2 regions of the Lentzea sp. NPDC051213 genome follow, and region 1 is predicted to be linked to the other one. Evidence: riboswitches for the same ligand, from Rfam matches in the RefSeq annotation. Region 1 holds a riboswitch; the other holds the start of a gene.
The links. A riboswitch is a leader RNA that binds a small molecule or an ion and turns the genes downstream of it on or off. The one in region 1 is predicted to bind cobalamin.

Region 1 (7,556 bases):
GCGCTCAACGTGCACGGCGAAGCGTGAGTTGTGCAGGGTGCCGTTGAGATCGAGTTCGTCGAAGAAGACCGGGCTGTCCCAGCGGAAGCTCACCGCAGTTGCTCCTTCGCGACGCGCTCGGACGGGGTGCGCGGCAGGTCGTCCCGGAACTCCCAGAACCGCGGCACCTTGAACGACGCCAGCCGTTCCGCGCAGAAGGAGGCCAGCTCGTCCGGCGACACGGAGCCCACGACGAACGCCTTGACCTCCTCGCCGCGGATCTCGTCCGGCACGCCGACCACGGCCGCGAGCCGCACCTCGGGATGGCTCATCAGCACTTCCTCGACCTCGTGCGCGGCCACGTTCTCGCCGCTGCGCCGGATCATGTCCTTGATCCGGCCCAGGTGGTAGACCCGGCCGTCCTCGATCCGCGCCAGGTCGCCGGTGCGGAACCAGCCGTCCAGAAAAGGCGAAGGCTGCCCGAGGTAGCCGTCCATCATGCCGGGGCCGCGCAGCCACAACTCGCCGTCGACGATCTTCGCCTCGCGATGTGCCGCGGGACGCCCAAGGCACCCGGTGCCGACGAACCGGTCGTGGTCGTCCGCGGTGATCCGCAGGTCAGCGCCGGTCTCGGTCATGCCGTACGCCTCGAACCAGCCCACGCCCCAGCGTTCTTCCAGTTCAGCGTGCAGTGCAGGCGGGATCGCGGAGGCCTGCACGACCCGCACCTGGTGCGAGCGATCCAGCGGGTCGGGTGGCATCCGCAGCAACAACGTCGGCATCGCGCCGAGGCAGTAGAAGTAGGTGACGCGGTGCTCGCGGACCTTCTCCCAGAACGTCGACGGGTGAAAGCCGTCCAGCACAACGAGATGTGCACCGGCGAGCAGCGCCGCGACGACGTTCCACTGTGGATCGATGTAGTAGAACGGTTGCGCGGTCAGCATCACGTCGTCGGAGCTCAGCCGGGGAAACTCCTCGACGAGGCTGCCGCCGAGCGTCATCCAGTAGGAGTGCGACAGCACGCACGCCTTGGGCTTGCCCGTGGTGCCCGAGGTGAACTGCAGGTTCACCGGCGCGGACACCGGTTCCTGCACGAACCCGTCGACCGGCTTGAGATCCTCGACGTGGTGCACGACCCGGCCGTCGAGCAACGGCCCGAACTCCTCCGTGCTCACCACGGCGACCGCTTCGGAGGTCGACAGCACGTGCTCGGCGTCGACCGAGCGGTACTTGACGTTGACCGGCACGGTCGTGGCGCCGAGCTTGATCAGCGCGAACCAGACCAGCGGGAACTCCGGCACGTTCCGCAGCATCAGACCGACCCGGTCGCCCGCCCGGATCCCCTTGTCCCGCAACGCCTGCGCGTACCCGTCGGACAGCGCATCGATCTCGGCGAACGTGAACGAGCCGCCCGGATCGAACGTCCAGGCGAGCCGCTTCGGCCAGCGCGCGGCAGCGGATTTCAGCGCGGTGATCAGGTCAGCCACGGCCGAACCCCTCTCGCGGCGCGTCACCCTCACCGGACAGGCTGGTCAGGATCGCGTGGTCGACCTCGGTCTCCAGGGCAGCCTCGAGCGACGAGTCCGCACCGAGATCCAGCACCCGTTTGGCCAGCGACACCGCGACCGGCGGCTGCGCGGCGATGTACCCGGCCAGTTCCAGCGCGGTCTTTTCGTGGTCGGAGCTGACCCGGTTGACCAGTCCCAACTCGCAGGCGCGGGCAGCGGGAATCCGCTCGCCCAGCAGGAGCAGTTCCTTGGCGCGCGGCAACCCGACCATCCGCGGCAGCAGGCCCGAGATCCCGCCGGTGACGCTCAGCCCGACGCTGACCTCGGGGAACCCGAAGCGCGCGTCCTCGTGCGCCACCACCAGATCGCACCCGAGCGCGAACTCGCAGCCCGCACCGAGCGCGTACCCGTGCACCGCGGCGATCACCACACCGGGAAACGCGCGGATCGCGCGCGTGACGTCCTGGATGCGGTCCAGCCTGGCCCGTGTCTGCGTGACCGTCTCGGCCGGCACCGGCTCCTTCAGGTCGTGCCCGGCGCAGAACGCCCTGCCGCGTCCCGCCAGCACCACCACCCGCGCCTCGTCGAGCCGGGCGGCGGCGAACGCACCCAGCAGGTCCTCCACCAGCGCCGGTACCACGGCGTTCAGCCGTTCCGGGCGGTTCAGGTGCACCTGCGCGATGCCCTCGGCACACGAGTAGTCGACGGTCATCTCTCCCCTTCGATCGATCGATCGATTGAGTCCGACGGTAAGGTCGCGCTACCGTGCCGGTCAAGGGAGAGGGCGAGTGATGTCGACTGAGGAACGGGTCCGCGAGGCGGCGGTGGCGTTGTTCGCCGAGCGCGGGTTCCACGGCACCGGCATCCGCGACCTCGCCCAGGCCGCCGGCCTCTCGTCGGCGACGCTCTACCACTACATGGGCACCAAGGAAGACCTGCTCGCCGCGATCATGCGCGCCAGCCTCACCGCGTTGATCGCCGCGGCCGAGCAGATCACCGGCGATCCACGTGAGCGACTGATCGCGCTGGTGCGGATGCACGTCCAGGCGCACGCCGAGAAGCCGCGCGAAACCCTCGTCGTGGACGGTGAGATGCGTGCCCTGACCGGGGAACGCCGCGCGGAGATCGTCGCCTTGCGCGACCGGTACGAGCAGTTCTGGCAGGACGCGATCAGCGAGGGGATCAAGGCGCGACAGCTGACGGTCGCGGAACCGAACGTCGCCCGCCTGGCCCTGCTGGAGATGTGCAGCGGCGTATCGCGCTGGTATTCGCCTGCAGGGCCGGTCAAGTTGAGTGATCTCACCATGCAATACGCGGGCATGGCGCTGGGCATGCTCGGTGCGGCCCGCTAGTCTCGGTCCTGCCAGCGGTTCACCGGTTCGTCCGGTGGAGCAAAAGGGAACCCGGTGCGAATCCGGGACTGCCCCGCAGCGGTGAGTGGGAACGAAAGCCGTCATACGCACTGGGTCTGCCAGATCTGGGAAGCGACGGCCGGTAGGGACAAGATCTGCGCCCACGAGTCCGAAGACCTGCCGCCGGTCCGCGCGCCACCAGGTGCGCGGTGCTCCGGAGCCTCTCGGGCGGGCCAACGGGCGCAGCTTCTGTGCTGCCCTGCGCGCGTGTCTCCGGTGCTTCCGCACGCTCGCGAGGAGAGAGCCTGTGACCATTGGCAGCACTGTTTTCGGTTATCCCCGCATCGGCCCGAAGCGCGAGCTGAAACGCGCGGTCGAGCAGTACTGGGCCGGCAAGATCGACGAAGCCGCCCTGCGGCGGACCGCGCGGCGACTCCGCGCCGACACCTGGACCGAGCTGTCCGAACTGGACTCGGTGCCGGGCAACACGTTCTCGTTCTACGACCAGGTGCTCGACACGGCGTTCCTGTTCGACGCCATCCCGCAACGGTTCCGCGACCTTGGACTGTCCGAACTGGACACCTACTTCGCCGCCGCGCGGGGCCGTGACGGCGCCACCGCGCTCGAGCTGACCAAGTGGTTCGACACGAACTACCACTACCTGGTGCCGGAACTGGGACCGGACACGGAGTTCCGGCTGGCCGGCGACAAGCCGATCGCGGAGTACCGCGAGGCCCGCGAGCTCGGCGTCACGACCCGGCCGGTGCTGCTCGGCCCGGTGACGTTCCTGCTGCTGGCCAAGCCGGCCCAGGCCGGTTTCGAACCGCTGGCGCTGCTGGACCGGCTGCTGGAGGCCTACACCGAGCTCCTCGGCCGGCTGCGTGCCGAGGGCGTGGAGTGGGTGCAGCTCGACGAACCGGCGTTCGCCGCCGACCGCACACCGGCCGAGCTCAACGCGTTGCGCCGCACGTATCGCACGTTGAGCGGCCTGCCCGGCCGGCCGAAGCTGCTGGTGACCGGCTACTACGGCGATCTGGGCCCGGCGCTGCCGATCCTGGCCGAGTCGCAGGTCGAGGCGATCGGCATCGACCTGGTCAGCGCGCCGGACACCTCGGTCGCCGTGCCCGCGTTGCGCGACAAGACGTTGGTGGCCGGTCTCGTCGACGGTCGCAACGTCTGGCGCACCGACCTGCACGCGGCACTGGCGAAGGCCGCGTCCCTGCTGGGTTCCGCGCGCGAGGTCGTCGTGTCGACCTCGTCCACGCTGCTGCACGTGCCGTACGACCTGGACGCCGAGAATCTCGAGCCGGACGTGCAGGCACGACTGGCCTTCGCACGGCAGAAGGTCCGCGAGGTCGTGCTGCTCGGTAAGGCGCTGCGCAACGGCGCGGACGGCGCGTGGGCCGATGAGGCCAAACGAACCGTGCCGTCGCCACGGCGTGATGACCACGTGCGGGCGCGCATCGAGTCGTTGCGGCCGGAGCACCGTTCCCGTGCGCCGTACGAGGACCGTGCCGCCGCCCAGCAGGCCCGGCTCGGCCTGCCGCCGCTCGCGACCACGACGATCGGCTCGTTCCCGCAGACCGGCGACATCCGCAAGGCGCGCGCGGCCGTGCGCAGCGGGGAGATCACCGAGGACGAGTACGTGCAGCGGATGCGGGACGAGATCGCTCGCGTGATCGATCTGCAGGAGGACATCGGCCTGGACGTGCTGGTGCACGGCGAGCCCGAGCGCAACGACATGGTCCAGTACTTCGCCGAACACCTGGACGGCTTCGCCAGCACGCAGTTCGGCTGGGTGCAGTCCTACGGCTCGCGGTGCGTGCGGCCGCCGATCATCCACGGTGACGTGTCACGGCCGAAGCCGATGACGGTGCCGTGGAGCACCTACGCGCAGTCGCTGACGGCCAAGCCGGTCAAGGGCATGCTGACAGGCCCGGTGACGATCCTGGCGTGGTCGTTCGTCCGCGACGACCAGCCGCTGGCCGACACCGCGGCCCAGGTCGCGCTGGCGCTGCGGGACGAGATCCGCGACCTCGAAGCCGCCGGTATCCGGGTGATCCAGGTGGACGAACCGGCGCTGCGCGAGCTCCTTCCGTTGCGCCAGAAGGACCAACCGGCCTACATCGAGTGGTCCGTCGGCGCGTTCCGGCTCGCCACCGCGGGTGCCACGCCGGCCACGCAGATCCACACGCACCTGTGCTACTCGGAGTTCGGCGAGGTGATCGGCGCGATCTCCGACCTCGACGCCGACGTGACGACCATCGAGGCCGCACGGTCCAAGATGGAGATTCTGGAGGGCCTCGACTTCCCGCGCGGCATCGGTCCCGGCGTCTACGACATCCACTCGCCGCTGGTCCCGAACGAGGACGACATCGTTTCGCTGCTCACCGAAGCAGTGCGCGCGGTGCCAGGTGAACGTTTGTGGGTGAACCCGGACTGCGGCCTCAAAACCCGCGGTTACGCCGAGGTGGAGCCGGCATTGCGAAACCTGGTCGCGGCGACGCTGCGCATGCGTGCCGACCTGGGCTGATGAGAGCGCGACCCCGGGACGTGATCGATTCCGTCTCGGGGTTGTGAATTTCCCGGTCTGGCAAAGATTTGGCGAACCACCTAGACGCGAACGTGGTTCATGTACCACCTTCTGCCTCGCACGCCTCTCCGCTCCCTGCTCCCGGAATCGAGGCCTCTGTTGAGGAAACTCCTACCCGCGCTGGCCGGCGCGCTCCTGATCACCGCGCTGTTCCCCGGAATCGCACTCGCCGATCCACCGCAGGCCATCCCCGCCAACTACGCGGCGGAGGACGGCAAGTGGCAGCCGGCGTTCGACTACGACGGTGACGGCTGCTACCCCACCCCGGCGATCTCGCCGTCCGGACAGGTGGCGCCGGGCCTGAAGAACTCGGGCGCGCTCAACGGCAACTGCCACGACCAGTCCGATCTGGACAACACCAACTCCTACAGCCGCAGCAAGTGCAACAACGGCTGGTGCGCCTACCTGTACGACCTGTACTTCGAGAAGGACCAGGCCGTGCCGGGCTGGGACTGCTGCGGTCACCGCCACGACATCGAGCACGTGGTCGTGTGGGTGCAGAACGACGTGGCTCAGTACGTCTCGACGTCCGAGCACGGCAAGTACAAGACCCACCCGCGCGGCAACGTGCAGTGGGAAGGCACCCACCCGAAGATCATTTACCACAAGGACGGCGCCAGCACGCACTGCTTCCGGCTCGCGAATTACAACGAGCAGGCGGAGAACCACTACGGGGTGTACCAGTACCCCGACCTGGTCAGCTGGGACCGCTTCCCGGCCGGGGTGCGCGACACCCTGGTGAACGCGAACTTCGGCAGCGCGTCGCTGGCGATCAAGGACAGCGCGTTCAACTACAACCTCGGCCAGGCCAAGCCGGCCGGGATCGCGTTCGACCCGAACGCGTGATCATTTAGCGACGCGATCGAGCCACTCGGCCAGGAGGACCCGTTCCGCTGGAGACAGCATCAGGGGCGGGTCCTCTTCGAGTGCGACCCTGAGCGCGATCGCACGACTGGGGATGTCGGTCGGCCCGTCCGGTGACGTGTCCGACGTGATCGCCCTGATCACCTGCTCGCGCGAGAACGTGATCAGCTCCAGGTCCCGTTCCGCCTCCGGCGTCGCGATCAACGACAGCACCACGCCCATCCCCGCCGCGTGCACGAACTGCGCAGCCTGCTCGACCGGGACCGTCAACCGGCCCGCCGAGGCGATGCGGCTGATGATCTCGCGGAGCATCGCGTCCGCCTCCAGCCGCGCCTGACGCTTGCGCGGCTCGCCGTACATGAGCAGGTAGAACGCGGGCCGCGCGAGGCCGAACCCGATGTGCAGCTCCCAGCCACGGCGCAGGTCGTCGACCGGGTTGTCGCTGGCACCCATCGCGTGCTTGGACGCGAGGTAGTCGGCGAAGCCGTGGGCCGCGACGGCGTCGAGCAGTCCGTCCTTGTCCCCGAACAGCCGGTACAGCGTCGGCGCCTGCACACCCGCCGCCGACGCGACCGCGCGCGTGGAGACCGCCTCCTTGCCGCCCTCGATCAGAAGATCGGCCGCAGCCTTCACCAACCGCTCTCGCGTGTCCATGTAACGACGGTAACACATCAGGGGTAGCGCTGATTCGATATCAGTGCTACGTTGATTGTGTTAGCGACGGAAACACCAGCTAGGGAGCACAGACATGACACGCGTTGCGATCGTCACCGGCGGGTCGAGGGGCATCGGGCGGGCAGCCGCCGAGCGCCTCGCCGCCGACGGGACCGCCGTCGTGATCGTCTACGCCGGCAACAAGGCGGAGGCTGACACCGCGGTCGAGGAGATCAAGGCAGCCGGTGGCCAGGCCATCGCCGCCCAGGCCGACGTGGCCGACGAGAACGCCGTCGCCGCCGCGTTCGACCTCGCGGAGCAGACCTTCGGCGGCGTCGACGTGGTCGTGAACTCGGCGGGCATCATGCCGCTGGGCACGGTCGCCGACATGGACCTCGAAGTGTTCGACCGCATCCAGCGCACCAACGGGCGCGGCACGTTCGTCGTGGCCCAGCAGGCCGCACGTCGGCTGCGCACCGGCGGCGCGCTCATCAACGTCTCGTCCTCGGTCGTGGGCCTGCGCTTCCCCCAGTACGGCGCCTACGCCATGTCGAAGGGCGGCGTCGAGGCGCTGACGCTGATCCTGGCGCGCGAACTGCGCGGCCG
Region 2 (7,556 bases), on a different contig from region 1:
TACTGAATCTCATACGCCGGCGAGGTACTTGGCGAAGGCCTCGATCGAGGCCGGGTTGCGCGGCGACTCGACCAACGCGGCGTACGGGAGAGCGAAGAAGCGCTTGTTCTTGATCGCCGGGGAGTTCGCCAGCCCGGCGAAGCCCTCCAGGAACGCCTGCTTCTGCGCGGGCGTGTTCGCCTCACCGTCGGCGTAGTCCACGATCAGCACGACGTCCGGATCGCGCTGCACGACGGTCTCCCAGTTGACCGTGGTCCAGCTGTCGTCGAGGTCGGCGAAGATGTTGTCGCCGCCGGCCTTCGCGATCACGTCCTGAGGCGCCGCGTTCTTGCCCGACGTGAACGGCTGGTCCTGCCCGCTGTCGTAGAGGAACACCTTCGGCCGCGGCTTGCCCGCCATGAGCTTGCCCGCGTCCTCGATCTGCCGCTGGTAGCCCTTGATCAGCTCCTCGGCCTTCGCCTCGACCCGGAAGATCTTCCCGAGGTTGCGCAGGTCGGTGTAGAGGGCGTCGAGCGCGGGCATGATGCCGCGCCGCTTGCCGACGCCGTTGCGGCACGCCTCGGTGAGCAGGTACGTCGGGATGCCGAGCTGCTTGAGCGCGTCCGGGGTGAAGCCGGTGCTCTCGCTGAAACCGTAGTTCCAGCCGGCGAACACGAAGTCGGCGTTGGCGCCCTGCACGACCTCTTTGGAGATCTTGTCGGACAGGTGCTTCACACTGTCGAAGTCGGCCTTCCACGGAGACGTGCGGACGTCGACGGTGTCGGTGCCGTCCACCACGTACCCGGCCATGCGGTCCTTGAGGCCCAGCGCGAACATCAGCTCGGTGATGCCGGTGTCGTTGGTGACCACTTTGGACGGCACCTTGTCGAACGTGACGTCCTGGCCGCAGTTCTTGACGGTCACCGGGTCGGACTTCGAGGTGTCCTGCGCGACCGTGGCGCCGCAGCCCGTGACGAGCAGCAGGGTGGCGACGGCGAGGGCGGTTCTCAAGGGGTGACCTCCTGGTCGAACAGGAGCTGGGGAACTCCCGTGGTGGGGTGGGTGACGACGTGCGCGGTGACGTGGAAGACCTTGGCGATCAGTTCCGGGGTGAGGACCTCGTGCGGGGTGCCGCCGGCGACGAGCCGTCCTTCGTCGAGCACGTACAACGTGTCGCAGTAGGACGCCGCGAGGTTGAGGTCGTGCAGCACGGTGATGACGGTCCTGCCGAGATCGCGCGTCAGGCGCAGCACGTCGATCTGGTGGCGGATGTCGAGGTGGTTGGTGGGCTCGTCGAGCACGAGCACGTTCGGTTCCTGCGCGAGGGCCCTGGCGATGAGCACGCGCTGGCGCTCGCCGCCGGACAGGCTGAGGAAGCTCCTGCCCGCCAGGTGCGAGGCGTCCACTGTGGCCAGTGCCTCGGCGCAGACGCGCACGTCCCTCGCCGGGTCGCGCTCGTGCGGCAACCTGCCCATCTCCACGACCTCGGCGACCGTGAAGTCGAACTCGACCTGCGACTCCTGGGTGAGGGCGGCCAGGTCCCTGGCGACGTTCAGTCGCTTGTGGACGTTCTCGCCGCCGACCAGCACGGCTCCCCCGGTCGGCTTCAGCGCCCGGTAGACGCAGCGCAGCGTGGTCGACTTGCCGCTGCCGTTGGGGCCGACGATGCCGACGACCTCGTTCTCCGCGCGGAAGGTGATGTCCTCGACGATGCCCTTGACGGTCACGCCGCGCAGTTCGACCAGCATCAGCGTCCTCCGAAGACGTAGGCCTTGCGGCGCATGAGGAACACGAAACAGGGCACCCCGAGCGCGGCGGTGATCACGCCCAGCGGCAGCTCTTCCGGTGCCGCCAGCAGGCGTGCCGCGACGTCCACCCAGACCAGGAAGCTGGCGCCCGCGAGCGGCACCAGCGGCAGCACCTTGCGGTGATCCGCGCCCACGACCATGCGCGTCAGGTGCGGAAGCATCAGCCCGACGAACCCGACGGCGCCGCTGACCGCGACCAGCACACCGGTCATGGCGGCGGTGATGAGGAACAGGTGGGTGCGCAGGCGTTGCACGGGCACGCCTAGCGTGGTCGCGGTCTCGTCCCCCATCGCCAACGCGTTGAGAGGCCGCGCCTTGGTCAGCAGGTAGGCGATGCCGAGTGCGGTCACCAGCGCGGCCACGGGCAACGACTGCCAACTGGCCCCGCCCAGACTGCCGAGCAGCCACAGCATGGCGGCGCGCGAGGCGTCACCGCGCGGCGCCTGGAAGACGAGCAGCATCGCGACGGCGGAGAACCCGTAGCCGAGCGCGGTGCCGGTCAGCACCAGCTTCAGCGGCGTTAGTCCGCGGTTCGTGCGTGCGGTGAGGTAGACGAGCACGCTCGCCGCCAGCGCGGTCACGAACGCGCCGAACGACATCGCGTAGACCCCGAGCGAGGAGAACACCCCGAGCGTCGCCACGGCGATCGCCCCCACGCTCGCACCCGAGGAGATGCCGAGCACGTACGGGTCGGCCAACGCGTTGCGCACCATCGCCTGCATGGCCACGCCGACGGCGGCGAGCCCGGCCCCGACCACGGCGGCGAGCAGCACGCGAGGCAGCCGGATGTCCCAGACGATGTGGTACTGCCCGGCGAGGTCCGCCGGAATCACCCCGCCGGCGATGGCGGCGTGCAGGAGTTCGGCTGTCTGCCCGAACGGAATGCTGACAGGCCCGAGCGCAACGCCCGCCACGATGCTGATGGCGAGCACGCCGACGAGCGCGCTGATCTTCGCGATCACTTGGTCCCTTCCCGCAATCCACGGCAGGAGTCGGAGCTTGTTGGACAGCCGTGTGCGGGTATTCGGGCTCGCCCCCGGTGATGGGGACCTACCGTTGCGGGTCAGCGCCGGATTTCGACCGGACTTCCCCCGTGCACGACGTCCGCACTGTAACCCGCGCTTGTGCACAAAATCGCCACCGAGGTCGTCTAGGTGACATGGACCTCGGTACCCGAAGACAGTTGAGGCGCGAGCGGTTGAGGCGCGAGCACGGCACCCCGGCGGCGACGATCTTCAAGGACGAGACCACCGCGGCCTGGATCGCGCTGGTCATGATCTGCGTGGGCGTCAGCGCCGGCAGCTTCGGGCACATGCCGATCGCCCACGCGCTGGAGCGGATCTACTGCACGCCCGTGGCCTGCGCGTCGCTGCCTCAGGCGCTGACCGGCTGGGCGATCGCGGTCGCGCCGCTACCGGTGTTCCTCTGGCGCCGCGACCTGGCCGTCTACCTGGGCCTGCTCCTGGTCACCTTCATGAGCACGTTGTTCGTCACGTCCAACCAGGACATCCCGGTCGAGATCAACCCGATCATCGACCTCTGGGTGCTGTCGCTGACCTACTTCGTCGTGGGCATGCTGTTCGTGCCGCTCAGCCTCGGGATCTCCCGTCTGGTCAGGCCGTCCCGGCGGGCGGTGGTGGTCGCCGCCCAGCACTGGCTCCTGCTGGCCGTCCTCGTCCTGTGGCTGGCGTGATCTGCGAAGGAAGAAAGTTCGAAAACTTCCGGGGTGTGCTGTCGATTCGGCATGCGGCCCGTTCGACCTGTGGATGCCAAGGGCCTGACGCGGCCCCCGGAACGCAGGGAGACACACCATGAAGTTCATGATGATCTGGCGCGCGACCGACGAGGCCTTCGCGAACATGGGCGAGTTCGACTTCGAGAAGATGCTGGAGACGGTCGGCCGGTACAACGACGACATGATCCGCGCGGGCGTGTTGCTGGCCGCGGAAGGCCTCTCCGACCCCTCCGAGGGCGTGGTCGTCGACTTCTCCACCGAGCCGCCGGTCGTCACGGACGGCCCGTACGGCGAGACCAAGGAGCTGTTCAACGGCTTCTACATCATCAACGTCGCCTCCAAGGAAGAGGCGATCGAGTGGGCCAAGCGCGCACCGATGACCGGGCCCGGCTTCAAGACCGAGATCCGCCGCGTTCCCACGATCGACGAGTTCCCGCAGGACAACGAGTGGATCAAGAAGGAGCGGGCGTGGCGTGAGTCCACCGGCCAGCTCTGAAACACCAAGGCCCGGCCGGAGTCTCCCGGCCGGGCCTTGGTACGTGCGAAGAAACCTCAGCCCGTGCGCACGTTCGACGAAACGAGCGCCGCGAGCCGGTCACCGATGGCGTAGGTCTGGCCAGGCGACTGGTGGTCACGGGTCGCCAGATCGAAGGCCACGGAGGCCTCGATCCGGCGGGACGACTCGTGCTCGCCGAGGTGGTCGAGCAGCAGTGCCACCGACAGCACGGCGGCCGTCGGGTCCGCGATGCCCTGGCCCGCGATGTCCGGTGCGGAACCGTGCACCGGCTCGAACATCGACGGGTTGCGCCGCGTCACGTCCATGTTGCCCGACGCGGCCAGGCCGATTCCGCCCGTGACGGCGGCGGCCAGGTCGGTCAGGATGTCGCCGAACAGGTTGTCCGTCACGATCACGTCGTACCGGCCGGGGTCGGTGACCAGGTGGATCGTCGCCGCGTCCACGTGCTGGTACGCCACCGTCACGTCCGGGTGCTGCAACGAGACCTCCTCGACGACGCGCGACCACAACGAGCCGGCGTGCGTGAGGACGTTCGTCTTGTGCACCAGCGTCAGGTGTCGGCGCGGGCGGAGTGACGCGCGGGCGAAGGCGTCGCGGACGACGCGCTCCACGCCGAACGACGTGTTGATCGAGACCTCGGTGGCGATCTCGTGCGGTGTGTCCTTGCGGAGCAGACCGCCGTTGCCCGCGTACGGGCCCTCGGTGCCCTCGCGGACCACCACCATGTCGATCTCCGGCGGGTCCGCGAGCGGGCTGCGGACTCCGGGGTAGAGACGAGCGGGGCGGAGGTTCACGTGGTGGTCGAGTTCGAAGCGCAGACGCAGGAGCAGACCGCGCTCCAGAATTCCGCTCGGCACCGACGGATCGCCCACCGCGCCGAGCAGGATCGCGTCGTGCTGGCGGAGCTCACCGAGCACCGACTCGGGCAACAACTCTCCCGTGGCGTGCCAGCGCGCCGCGCCGAGGTCGTAGCGAGTGATCTCGGCCGCCGGAACGACCTCGCCGAGGACCTTCAGGGCCTCAGCGATGACCTCGGGCCCGATCCCGTCTCCTGGGATCACTGCGAGCCGCATCCACACACCTCCCAGGTGTCAGTCCCCAATTAGTGGGACTACTTTCCTTCGCGAAAGGCTACCGGCAACGCCGCCACTCGCCGCATGCCGGACACCCCTTCGGGGTGTTCTCTCCCGTACTGCGGGACACCCACACGGCCCATTACCCACTTTCGTGTGTCACTCGACCGCAGTACAGCTGTCGCGTCAAGGGGTGACGGCCCCTGCTCACAAAAGTAACGCGGGGGCCCCGCGTTACCTCTGGGGTAACGCGGGGCCCCCGCGTGACGTCAGGAAACGTCGGAGGAGACGCTGCTAGTAGGCGGAGCCTCGTCCACTTGAGCGGACCGTGACGACCGACGCGCGATCGCCGTTGGCGTTGTGGTGGTTGAGCACCAGCAGGCCCTCGGACTTGTCTGCCTTCAGCGCCGCCTCGTCCCGGTTCACCACGAGCGCGGTGCCCGGCTTGGCGACGTAGGACAGCGCCGCGTCGCCGCCGCCCTGCACCCACAGACCCGGCTTGAGCGGGTCGAAGGACAGGTTGCGGTCGATGACGTCGACCAGCTTGTTCGCGTTGCCCGGCGCCGCGTAGTAGCCGCCGGTGCCGACGACGTACGAGATCCGCGACGTGTCCTTCGCCGGGTCGATGCCCAGTGCCGTGAGCAGCACCGGCAGGACCACGACGTTGGTGTCGGCGGTGTTCGTGTCCACATCGCCGAACTGGCCGTTGACCGCCTGGATGTCGACTTCCTTCTCCGTCTTGAGGTCGATCGTCGTCGCGACCAGCAGATCGGTGTCGGTCAGGCGGGTCGCGAACGTCTCGAAGTCCGCGGTCCCGTCACCATCCACGTCGATGTCGACGAACGGGATGGTGTTCATGCCGAGGTTGTACCAGTTGCCCCACGTCGCGACACCGAACGCGAGCAGCGACTCCTCCGGCTTGCCCTGGGCCTTGGCGAGCGGGGCCGTGGAGGCCGCGCCGACGTAACGCAGGTCGCCGCCCTTGGCGGTCTCGTTGAGCGCGCAGTTCTCGGTGACGTTCTTGCGGCAGTCACGCAGCTTCGGCGACTGGGCCTGCAGTTCGAGGACGCTGACCAGCGAGCGGTAGGCCTGCGTGCCCGTGCCCTGGTCGACGCCGCGGCCGGTCAGGTTGAGGACCGCCTGCTTGTCGTTGCCGCGGAAGCGGAGGCTGTCCGCGGTGTTGATGTCCGCGACCGGCTTCGGCGCCGCGTAGACCGACAGGCGCAGCGGAACCGTGGCACCGGCGGTCGGCGTGAGCGTCACGCGACCGGAGGCGTCCGCGAGGAACTGACGCGGCGTGTCGAGCTGCGTCGGCGCGACGGTCGAGTCGACCGTCTTGCGCAGCGCCTTGGGGTCGTCGATCTTCAGGGTGACCTTGACGCGCGCGACACCGCGCGGGCTCAGCTTCACCTTGTCCTGCGAGAGCACGTAGCTCACACCGGGGATCGACGTGGCGGCCGTGTAGCCGACCTTGTACTCCACCGACTTCGTGGACTTGTTGACGATCTTGATCGTCTTGGTCTTCGAGACCGGCTTGGCGACCTCGACGACGCCGAAGTTCGCGCTCACGTAGCCGTTGTCCTCTTCGACGTACGCGAGGACCTGGTTGTCGATCGCGGCCTTGCCGTCGACGCGGCCGGTGCCGACCCGGTTGGGCGCGAAGGTCTTGCCGTTCTCCTTCACGTCCGCACCGGCGGTGTTCATGATCGAGGCCTTGACCTCTTCCAGCGACCAGTCCGGGTGCGCCTGGCGCACCAGGGCGGCGATGCCGGCGACGTGCGGGGACGCCATCGACGTACCGGAGATCACCAGGCGGTCGTTGCCGGAGCCGACGGCCGTCGAGGAGATCGTGTCACCGGGAGCCGCGACGTCGGGCTTGATCGACCCGCTGCGCGTGCCACGGCTGGTGAACGCGCTCGGCGTGTCCGAAATGGACTGCTCGTACGTCGGCACCGTGGTGCGCAGGGAGCCCGCGAGGCGGACGGTCAGCGTGCCCGCGTCCAGCAGCGGACGCACCTGGCTGGTGGCGTCGCCGGTGAACTGGAAGACCGGGATGGTCGCGTTGCCGGCGATGCCCGCGTTGAAGTTGTTCAAAGTGGACGAAAGCACCACGCCCGCCGCACCGGCGGCCTGCGCGTTGTTGGTGCGGCCGCCCGAACCACAACGGCGCGTCGAGTCGACGTCGTCCCATTCCAGCCACACGTACTTGCCCGCGAGAGCCTCGGTGATCGGCTGGCAGCCGTCGAGGTTGCCCGCCTGGGTCAGCTTCACGACCGGCAGCGTCTTGTCGTAGGTCAGGTAGCCGGTGAAGTTCTGGCTGTACTGGCCGGGCTTCGTCTGGCCGTTCGCCACGGCACCGTCGCGCAGCACGAACGAGTCACGCGTGGACGCGACGGTCAGCGCCTCGGGCGTGTTGCCCGGCGAGCCGCCGATGTCGTAGAGGT

Region 2: another riboswitch for cobalamin. It lies ahead of ACIA8G_RS14265 (FecCD family ABC transporter permease); the one in region 1 lies ahead of metE (5-methyltetrahydropteroyltriglutamate--homocysteine S-methyltransferase).

The regions. Positions count from the first base shown of each region.
Region 1 is NZ_JBITEX010000001.1:769,081-776,636, reverse strand. Features, by position in the region: gene ACIA8G_RS03515 (acyl-CoA thioesterase) at 1-93, opposite strand, end outside; gene ACIA8G_RS03510 (AMP-binding protein) at 90-1,466, opposite strand; gene ACIA8G_RS03505 (enoyl-CoA hydratase/isomerase family protein) at 1,459-2,199, opposite strand; gene ACIA8G_RS03500 (TetR/AcrR family transcriptional regulator) at 2,279-2,839, shown strand; cobalamin riboswitch at 2,838-3,039, shown strand; gene metE (5-methyltetrahydropteroyltriglutamate--homocysteine S-methyltransferase) at 3,147-5,372, shown strand; gene ACIA8G_RS03490 (NPP1 family protein) at 5,532-6,278, shown strand; gene ACIA8G_RS03485 (TetR/AcrR family transcriptional regulator) at 6,279-6,950, opposite strand; gene ACIA8G_RS03480 (SDR family oxidoreductase) at 7,045-7,556, shown strand, end outside.
Region 2 is NZ_JBITEX010000003.1:164,510-172,065, forward strand. Features, by position in the region: gene ACIA8G_RS14255 (ABC transporter substrate-binding protein) at 10-990, opposite strand; gene ACIA8G_RS14260 (ABC transporter ATP-binding protein) at 987-1,727, opposite strand; gene ACIA8G_RS14265 (FecCD family ABC transporter permease) at 1,727-2,749, opposite strand; cobalamin riboswitch at 2,785-2,922, opposite strand; gene ACIA8G_RS14270 (hypothetical protein) at 2,947-3,480, shown strand; gene ACIA8G_RS14275 (YciI family protein) at 3,599-4,018, shown strand; gene ACIA8G_RS14280 (3-isopropylmalate dehydrogenase) at 4,075-5,112, opposite strand; gene ACIA8G_RS14285 (S8 family serine peptidase) at 5,407-7,556, opposite strand, start outside.